3 regions of the Bradyrhizobium sp. CCBAU 53415 genome follow, and region 2 is predicted to be linked to each of the others. Evidence: predicted binding sites of a transcription regulator. Region 2 holds the regulator's gene; each other region holds the start of a gene.
The links. Region 2 encodes HrcA, which represses chaperone genes, less so after heat shock. Its sites were predicted from a motif close to GTTAGCACTCNCNNNNNGNGAGTGCTAAC; they were not measured.
Positions count from the first base shown of each region.

Region 1: a site for HrcA is predicted at 1,831-1,859, ahead of XH87_RS25180 (co-chaperone GroES). Genes of this name have one in related genera too.
Region 3: a site for HrcA is predicted at 1,314-1,342, ahead of XH87_RS05725 (co-chaperone GroES). Genes of this name have one in related genera too.

Region 1 covers NZ_LBJF01000026.1:235,771-239,044, forward strand. The annotation lists gene XH87_RS25170 (protein phosphatase CheZ) at 168-947, shown strand; gene XH87_RS25175 (hypothetical protein) at 1,114-1,635, opposite strand; gene XH87_RS25180 (co-chaperone GroES) at 1,951-2,247, shown strand; gene groL (chaperonin GroEL) at 2,452-3,274, shown strand, end outside.
Region 2 covers NZ_LBJF01000022.1:152,812-156,085, forward strand. The annotation lists gene rdgB (RdgB/HAM1 family non-canonical purine NTP pyrophosphatase) at 1-368, opposite strand, end outside; gene rph (ribonuclease PH) at 380-1,093, opposite strand; gene hrcA (heat-inducible transcriptional repressor HrcA) at 1,262-2,350, shown strand; gene grpE (nucleotide exchange factor GrpE) at 2,449-3,066, shown strand.
Region 3 covers NZ_LBJF01000001.1:1,224,120-1,227,393, forward strand. The annotation lists gene groL (chaperonin GroEL) at 1-911, opposite strand, end outside; gene XH87_RS05725 (co-chaperone GroES) at 957-1,271, opposite strand; gene XH87_RS05730 (usg protein) at 1,652-1,939, shown strand; gene XH87_RS05735 (O-linked N-acetylglucosamine transferase, SPINDLY family protein) at 1,948-3,274, opposite strand, start outside.

The sequences.
Region 1 (3,274 bases), on a different contig from region 2:
GCGCTATTTGGCGATCAGCGTTTATTTTCCATGAACGCCGTGCGTCCATGGTTAATCGCCTCTTTGCGCGGCGTCGCGCGCGGCCGCCCGGCAGTTCCCGCTGTGAACTTCGTGTTAAATCGCTTCTGCCTACAAAGACGCGTGAATGAGGTGGGGGGAGTATCCTGATGGCTGTTCACCGCAAACGTTTTCGTGTCGAGGATATCGTCGGTGGCGAGATGCCCATTCTAGACATAACTGAAGAGGCACCCCCGATGCATAGCGAGATCATGGCTGAGCTGCGCGCGATCCGCGCACAGATGGCGAAGGGCGCGGCCCCGCTGTCCGGAAGCGCAGCCATGGCGGCGATCGACGCCTCGACGGCCCACGAGCTTGCCGAGGCGCGTACCATGCTCGAGACCTACCGGGCCCAGATCGAGCAGTGCGAGAAGCTGAAGGTGGAGCTCGACCTCATCCACGACGCCATCGATCGCACCAAGCGCGAGATCGCGACGCTGCACGGCAAGAGCTTCGACGGCGGCGAAATGGCCAAGGTCAATGGCGAGCTCGGCGCGGTGGTCGGCGGCACCGAGCAGGCGACCCAGCAAATCCTCGAAGCCGCGGAATCGATCGACCAGGCCGCCAGCGCGATGTCCAAGGTGGACTCGGCCGATCAGCAGAAGCGGCTCGCCGACGACATCCAGGAACGCGTCATCTCGATCTTCGAAGCCTGCAACTTCCAGGACCTCACCGGCCAGCGCATCAGCAAGGTCATGACCACGATGAAGTTCATCGAGCAGCACATCAATGCGATGATGGACATCTGGGGCGGCGTCGACGCGATCAAGGCCCATGTGCCGGCGCAGGTCGACAGCCGCAGCGAGGACGAGAAGCTCCTCAACGGCCCGAAGCTCGCCGGCGACGTCGGCCACGCCTCGCAGGACGACATCGACGCGCTGTTCGACTGAGCACGGCGCGAGATAGAGAAAAACAAAACGCCGGCGAGAGCCGGCGTTTTTTGTTTTGCGGGTTTGCCTCGTACGGTCATTCCAGGGCGATGCGTCAGCATCGAGCCCGGAAGCTCGAGGTTCCGGGTTCGGTCCTGTGGACCGCCCCGGAACGGCAATCAGAGCATCACGCCCGCGGCGCGCAGCGGACGTAGACCATGTTGCCGTAGCGGGTGGCGGCGTCCTTGTCGATGAAGCGGGTGATCAGCACACGTCCGTCGAACGAGACGATCTCGCGATCCTGCTCGCCAGGGGTCGGTCCCGCCGGTCCGATGTAGTTCTTGCCGCTCGGCGAGCCCTTCAGCCTTAGTTCCTGCGGCGTCGCCTGGTCGGCCAGATGCATGATCACGCCGCCGGAGGAGCCTGCGGTGATCACATAAGGGTTCTTGCACTGCGCCCGGGCGGCAGCCTCGGTGCGGGCGCGATCGGCCGGGTTCTGGAACGAGGCTAGACCCCAGCGGCCGACGATCTCGTCGGGGCGGATGGTGGCGGGCATTTCCGGAGCCGTGCCCGGTTCGGCCTCGGGCGGAGGCGAGGACGACGAGAAGGACGGCAGGCTCATGCCGCCGCCGCAGGCGCCCAGCAACAGCGCCAGACAAGAGGCGGCCGCCAGATTGGCCACCGTGCGCGCGTGAGCTGAACTGATCATGGCATTCCCCCGAACAAGACCATGGCCGCACCCCTCCCGCAGCCAAGCGCAAAACCGCTGCCGGAGCAATGACGTCCTTTGATACGCCGGCGCCCCGAACAAGTTTCCAATGCCACCATCCTATATCCGCCTCAACAATCGCTTAACCACCTTTGCTTGACAGGATCGCGGCCAACCCATATTCCCGGACCCACTATTAGCACTCGGAAAGCCCGATTGCTAAGCGCGCCTTTCCATCCTCTGAGAGAGGATGGACAGAAACGCCGCCCCACCGACTTCCACTACTTCCAAAGCGAGCCTCCAAAGGGAAACGTCATGGCTAAATCCAAATTTCGTCCGCTGCATGACCGTGTCGTGGTCAAACGTATCGACGCCGAGGAAAAGACCAAGGGCGGCATCATCATTCCCGACACCGCCAAGGAAAAGCCGTCGCAGGGCGAGGTGGTCGCCGTCGGCCCCGGCGGCCGCGACGAGACCGGCAAGCTGATCCCGATCGACCTCAAGGTCGGCGACCGCGTGCTGTTCGGCAAGTGGTCGGGCACCGAGGTCAAGATCGACAATGAAGAGCTCCTGATCATGAAGGAGTCGGACATCATGGGCGTGCTGGCCTAAGGCCATCTGCCTGAACAGCCGCTGAATGCTCCATCGTCATGCCTGGGCTTGACCATCACTTTTCGCAAGATGATGGCTTGCCGGGCCTACGCCCCGCCGAAGCGGCTACAGCCGCGCTGGCGGGTCAGGCCCGGCAATGACGAAGAGAAGCGGCACACACAGCACGAACAAGACACACATCACCAAACACGAGGGATTGCAGAAATGGCTGCCAAAGACGTCAAGTTTTCCGGAGACGCACGCGATCGCATGCTGCGCGGCGTCGACGTTCTCGCCAACGCCGTCAAGGTGACGCTCGGCCCGAAGGGCCGCAACGTCGTCATCGAGAAGTCGTTCGGCGCGCCCCGCATCACCAAGGACGGCGTCACCGTCGCCAAGGAGATCGAGCTCGAGGACAAGTTCGAGAACATGGGCGCCCAGATGGTGCGTGAGGTCGCCTCCAAGACCAACGACCTCGCTGGCGACGGCACCACCACCGCGACCGTGCTGGCCCAGGCCATCGTGCGCGAAGGCGCCAAGGCGGTTGCCGCCGGCATGAACCCGATGGACCTCAAGCGCGGCATCGACACCGCGGTCGCCGCGGTCATCAAGGACATCGAGAAGCGCGCCAAGCCGGTCGCCGCCTCCTCCGAGGTCGCCCAGGTCGGCACCATCTCGGCCAATGGCGATGCCGCGATCGGCAAGATGATCGCACAGGCGATGCAGAAGGTCGGCAACGAGGGCGTCATCACCGTCGAGGAGAACAAGTCGCTCGACACCGAGGTGGATATCGTCGAGGGCATGAAGTTCGACCGCGGCTATCTCAGCCCCTACTTCGTCACCAACGCCGAAAAGATGACCGCCGAGCTCGAGGACGCCTACATCCTCCTGCACGAGAAGAAGCTCTCGGGCCTGCAGGCCATGCTGCCGGTGCTGGAAGCCGTGGTGCAGTCGGGCAAGCCGCTCGTCATCATCGCCGAGGACGTCGAGGGCGAGGCGCTGGCCACCCTGGTCGTCAACCGCCTGCGTGGCGGCCTCAAGGTCGCCG
Region 2 (3,274 bases):
TTGCGCTGGTTCGGCGTGGTGGCGCCGCGCTCCTGCAGCAGGCGCTCGATCTGCGCCATCGCCGCGTTGAAATCCTTGGACGGGCCGGCCCAGCGCGCGCTGTAGATCCCGGGCGCGCCGTCGAGCGCGTCGACCACGATGCCGGAATCATCGGCGAAGGCGGGAAGTCTCGTCGCCCGCGCTGCCGCGATCGCCTTGATCGCGGCATTGCTGCGGAAATCGCTGCCCGTCTCGTCCGGCTCGGACAGGCCGAGGTCGCCGGCCGACACCGCCTCGATGCCGTACGGCGCAAGCAGCTCCCGCATCTCGGCGAGCTTGCCGGGATTGTGGGTGGCGATGACCAGCTTGTCCGTGATTCGGCGGTGCATGGGCCTATTGACTACGCCACAGCCAGTTTCTGCAAGTCCACCAGACGCGCGACGCCCTTGCGGGCCAGCGCCATCAGCGCCAGGAACTCGGCTTCCGTGAACGGCTCGCGTTCCGCGGTGCCCTGCACCTCGATGATACGGCCATCGCCCGTCATGACGAAATTGGCGTCGGTCTCGGCCTCGGAATCCTCAGCGTAGTCGAGATCGAGCACCGGCGTGCCGTTGTAGATGCCGCAGGAGATCGCGGCGACGTTGTCGCGCAGCACGTTGGCCTTGACCATGTTGCGCGCCTTCATCCAGTTGACGCAATCGGCGAGCGCGACCCAGGCGCCGGTGATCGAGGCCGTGCGCGTGCCGCCGTCGGCCTGAAGCACGTCGCAATCGACCGTGATCTGGCGCTCGCCGAGCGCTTCGAGATTGATGATGGTGCGAAGCGAGCGGCCGATCAGGCGCTGGATCTCGACGGTGCGGCCGCTCTGCTTTCCGGCGGAGGCCTCGCGGCGGGTGCGCTCGGAGGTCGCGCGCGGCAGCATGCCGTATTCGGCGGTGACCCAGCCGCGGCCCTGGCCCTTTAGCCACGGCGGCAGGCGGTCCTCCAGCGTGGCGGTGACCAGCACGTGAGTGTCGCCGTATTTCACCAGGCATGAGCCTTCCGCATATTTGACCACGCCGCGCTCCAGTGTCACGGGGCGCAATTCGTCGGGCGCACGGCGGCTTGGCCGCATGGGAAATCCTCCAAAACTCACGGGAAAAGGCTGTTCGCGGTGCTTGTAGGTGGGGCGGGGGTGGGCGGCAAGGCCTTTTCACCCGCTGTTTTCGAGGCCGCGAACGCCGCGCTTGTCAGAAGCCCCAGGGATGGACAAATTATGAGCATCTGAGAGGAGTTACCGTCTGTGGCACATCACGATCCGATCCATCTGATCGCGCCGCGCGCAGGCCTCGCCCAGCTCAACGAGCGCTCCCGCGACATCTTTCGTCAAATTGTCGAAAGCTATCTCGCGACCGGTGAGCCCGTCGGCTCGCGCAACATTTCCCGCCTGATCGCCATGCCGCTGTCGCCGGCCTCGGTCCGCAACGTCATGGCCGATCTGGAACAGCTCGGCCTGATCTATGCCCCCCACACCTCGGCCGGCCGGCTGCCGACGGAACTCGGCCTGCGCTTCTTCGTCGATGCCCTGATGCAGGTCGGCGACCTCAACGAGGCGGAGCGGCAGGCGATCCAGAGCCAGCTCTCCTCCGTCGGTGAGGCGCAGTCGGTCGAGGCGGCGCTGGACCAGGCCTTGATGCGGCTCTCGGGCCTCACCCGGGCCGCCGCTGTCGTGTTGACGCCAAAATCCAATGCGCGGCTGAAGCACATCGAATTCGTCCGCCTGGAACCGGAGAAGGCGCTGGTGATCCTCGTCGGCGAGGACGGCCAGGTCGAAAACCGCGTGCTGGCGCTGCCGCCCGGGGTTCCCTCCTCGGCGATCGTCGAGGCCGGCAATTTCCTCAATGCCCGCATCCGCGGCCGCACGCTGGCCGAGGCGCGGCTCGAGCTGGAGACGGCACTTGGAGAGGCCCGTGCCGAGCTCGATCAGCTGACGCAGAAGGTGATCTCGGCCGGTATCGCCAGCTGGTCCGGCGGCGAGAACGAGGATCGCCAGCTCATCGTTCGCGGCCATGCCAATCTGCTCGAAGATCTGCATGCGCTGGAGGATCTGGAGCGGGTGCGCCTGTTGTTCGACGATCTCGAGACCAAGCGCGGCGTGATCGACCTGCTCGGACGCGCCGAGACCGCCGAGGGCGTCCGCATCTTCATCGGCAGTGAGAACAAGCTGTTCTCGCTCTCGGGGTCCTCCACCATCATCTCGCCCTATCGGGATGCCGCCGGCCACATCGTCGGCGTTTTGGGCGTGATCGGGCCCACGCGATTGAATTATGCCCGCGTGATCCCGACCGTGGATTACGCCGCCCGCATCGTCAGCCGCCTTCTGGGGGGCTGACCGGCGTTTCCTCCGATCACGGGCGCTTGATTTTCGGCGTCCGAAGCACGATATCCGGGCCAGAAAAATCCCTTGAAACGAGTTCGAGAACAGAGCCGATGACCGATCGCGACCGGCAACCCGAAGACACGACCCAGCCGAACGGCGAGCCCGTGGTGTCAAAACCCTACATCATGCCCGATGATCCCGAGCCCGGCTCGGTCGAAACCTTGCAGAAGGAAGCCGCCGAGGCGCGCGATCGCATGCTGCGGACGCTGGCCGAAATGGAGAATTTGCGCAAGCGCACCAGCAAGGAGGTCGCCGACGCTCGCCTCTACGGCATCACCGGCTTTGCCCGCGACGTGCTCGACATTGCCGACAATCTTCAGCGCGCGCTCGACGCCGTTCCGGCCGAGGCCCGTGCCGCAGCCGATCCCGGTCTGACCTCGCTGATCGAGGGTGTCGAGCTCACCGAACGCTCGCTGCTTAACGCGCTGGAAAAGCACGGTGTGAAGAAGTTCGACCCGCAGGGCCAGAAGTTCGACCCGAACTTCCAGCAGGCGATGTTCGAGGTGCCCGATGCGTCGGTGCCGTCGGGCACTGTGGTGCAGGTCGTGCAGGCCGGCTACACCATCGGCGAGCGCGTGCTGCGCCCGGCGCTGGTCGGTGTTGCGAAGGGCGGCGCCAAGGCCGCGCCCGCGGCGAACAACAACGAGTCGAGCGGCGCGGCGAACTGAGTGTCGGTGTCATTCCGGGGCGGCAGAGCCGAACCCGGAATCTCGAGGTTCTCAGGTGCGCAATTGCGCACCGTAGTTCGATGCTTTGCATCGCCCCGCAACGACTGATCGTAAATCTTACGCGCTCGTCGCGATATCCGCAGACTGAATCCGCTTCACGCCGGCCTCGGCCATGTCGACGCCATGTCGGCCCGGGCCTTTGCCAGTG
Region 3 (3,274 bases), on a different contig from region 2:
TCTTCCGAGATCGCCTGGCCGCCGGTCAGGATCGCGATGTCCTGCAGCATGGCCTTGCGGCGATCGCCGAAGCCCGGAGCCTTGACGGCCGCGACCTTCAGGCCGCCACGGAGGCGGTTCACGACGAGGGTCGCGAGGGCCTCGCCTTCGACGTCCTCGGCGACGATGACCAGCGGCTTGCCGGTCTGCACCACGGCCTCGAGCAGCGGCAGCAGTTCGTTCAGCGAGGAGAGCTTCTTCTCGTTGATGAGGATGTAGGCGTCGTCCATCTCAACGCGCATCTTGTCGGCGTTGGTGACGAAGTAGGGCGAGATGTAGCCGCGGTCGAACTGCATGCCCTCGACGACGTCGAGCTCGGTCTCGAGCGACTTGGCTTCCTCGACGGTGATGACACCCTCGTTGCCGACCTTCTTCATGGCGTCGGAGAGGAACTTGCCGATCTCCTGGTCGCCGTTGGCCGAGATGGTGCCGACCTGGGCGATCTCGTCGTTCGAGGTGACCTTCTTGGAGTTCTTCTGCAGGTCCGCAACGACGGCTTCGACCGCGAGATCGATACCGCGCTTGAGGTCCATCGGGTTCATGCCGGCGGCGACCGACTTGGCGCCTTCCTTCACGATCGCCTGGGCGAGCACGGTTGCGGTGGTGGTGCCGTCGCCGGCCGCGTCAGCGGACTTGGAGGCGACTTCGCGCACCATCTGGGCGCCCATGTTCTCGAACTTGTCGTCGAGCTCGATCTCCTTGGCGACGGTGACGCCGTCCTTGGTGATGCGGGGAGCGCCGAACGACTTGTCGAGCACGACGTTGCGGCCCTTCGGACCGAGCGTGACCTTCACCGCGTTGGCGAGAACGTCGACGCCGCGCAGCATCTTGTCGCGCGCTTCAACCGAGAATTTGACTTCTTTGGCTGCCATCTGGATTTTCCTTGAGGTGTTTGACTGGGGAGGGAGAGGAGGCTCTTAGGCCGCCTTCTTCTTGGACTCGCTGACTTCGAGAACGCCCATCACGTCGCTCTCCTTCATGATCAGCAGGTCCTGGCCGTCGATCTTGACCTCGGTGCCGGACCACTTGCCGAACAGCACGCGGTCGCCGACCTTCAGGTCGATCGGGATCAGCTTGCCGGCCTCGTCGCGGCCACCCGGGCCAACGGCGACGACTTCGCCCTGGGAGGGCTTTTCCTTGGCAGTGTCGGGAATGATGATGCCGCCAGCGGTCTTCTCTTCTGCGTCGATGCGCTTGACCACGACGCGGTCGTGAAGCGGACGGAATTTCATGCAGTCCTCCTAAGCAATTGCACGTGTTGAGGATTTTGGATTGTTAGCAGTCGTTGCCCGCGAGTGCTAGCACGAGCGAGGCAGAGATAGGACAGGATTTTTGCGGGGGCAAGGGCTTCTAGCAGAAAAATCAGCACCCGGAAGCGCGGACTGCCAGAATCTCATGTCCATCGTTAACCCGCGCCCGAAACCGTATTAGCACGGAGTCATGTCTGCTGCTAACGCATTGAATTTCAACAGCTTGTTAAACTTTTGGGCTTGAGATGGATTATCAGTTTGCGTCACATTTCTCTCATGTGAGCGCATCAGTACCGGGTGGCTCGTAAGGCGCACACCGATCAGGCCGCCCCTTGAATGCGCTCCTGCAAAGGAGGTTTGGCATGGGACTGCGGAGTGGGGGCGTTTCCGAGGATTTCCGGAAACAGATGCTGGGCTACGGACTGACGACGGCGCAAATTCTCTATCGGATGCCGGATCATCCCTCGCTACTCCAGACCTACGTCTGGCAGAACTACGACATGTTTCCGAAATTTCCGGCGCTGAAGGATTTCCTGGCGTTCTGGCAGGAGAAGCTCGATGGCCCCCTCCATTCGGTCACCGTCGCGCACTCCAAGCTGATCAAGCCGGCCGAGCTGCGCGCCGTGGATGGCGTGTTCCGGCTGCATTGAGGCGGAGATCAGACGCCGTCCTTGCAATAGCGTGTCCACATCGCGCGATAGGCATCGTCCACCGCTCGCGCATATGAGACAGGGTTGCCGGCGGTCGCAGCGTTGATCTGTCCGGGCAGTCCTCGGCGCAATCGACCGAGGTCGCCGATCTGCGCCGCATGGCCAGCCGCGATTTCGATATACGCCTCATCACTTTCCGCGACCCAGTCCGGCAGGCCAAGCGCCGCAAGGATGGAGCCGGCCGCACGGCCGGGCAGGCTATTGCCGAGCTTCGCGACCACCGGCACGCCCATCTGCAAGGCTTCCCAAGTGCTGACGCCGCCATTCTGCGGGAACGTATCGAGGCAAACATCGACGCGATTGAACGATGCCAGATGTTCGTCTCGCGAGGTGGCGCCGACCAGATCGACGCGTTCGGCCGCCAACCGGCAAGCTGCAAACCGAGCCAGCAGACCGTCGCGGACCAGTTGATCGTCCAGCGCAAAATCCTTGACCAGAAGTCGTGAACCCGGCACCCGCTCGAGAATCCTGGACCAGGCTTCAACCGCCTCGTCCGAAATCTTGCTGATGCGGTTGAAGACGCCGAACGTGACGAAGCCGTTCGAGAGAGCCGGCGCCTCCGCCCGCGCAATCCCGGCCGGCAGCGGCGCCAGCGTCACAAAGCACGGCAGGTCGACAACGGTCTCCGCAAACAAGTGCCGCACCGCGACAGGGATAGCGACCGGGTCCGAGAACAGATAATCGATCGTTGGCAGTCCGGTGCCGGTGCCGTGGCCCCAGCCATGGACCTGGATCGGTGCCGGCTTGCGCGCAAACACGCCGAGGCGGTTTCCTCTGGTGTGGCCGGACAGGTCGATCAGGATGTCGACGCGATCGGCGCGGATCTGAGCGGCGAGGCGATCGTCGGTCCATTGCGAGGCGTCGCGCCAGCGATCGGCGATCCCTTGAAATTCGCTGGTCGTCGCATCCATTTTTGACGAACACGAGTAGCACACGATCTCGAACCGCGCCCGGTCATGGTGTTGCAGGACCGGCTTGAAAATGAACGCGGCCGAATGCGCGTTGAAATCCGAGGAGACATAGCCAAGCACGAGACGGCGATCCGGGTCTCGGCTGTTGTCATGCGGTGCCGCAGCTTCTGACGCGATTTTTGCCCCGATCCGCTCCCACCATACCTGCCGCGCCAGCTGATGCTGTTCAACGCTGGCGTCCGCCACGAAGTCGAGCGTGAATATCTTGCTGGAGATCGCGCTCTGGAGGTCAGGCTGGATGCCGAGGGCCCGGTCGAAGCTGGCGAGCGCTTCGTCGACCCGGCCAAGTCCGGCGAGACAAAGG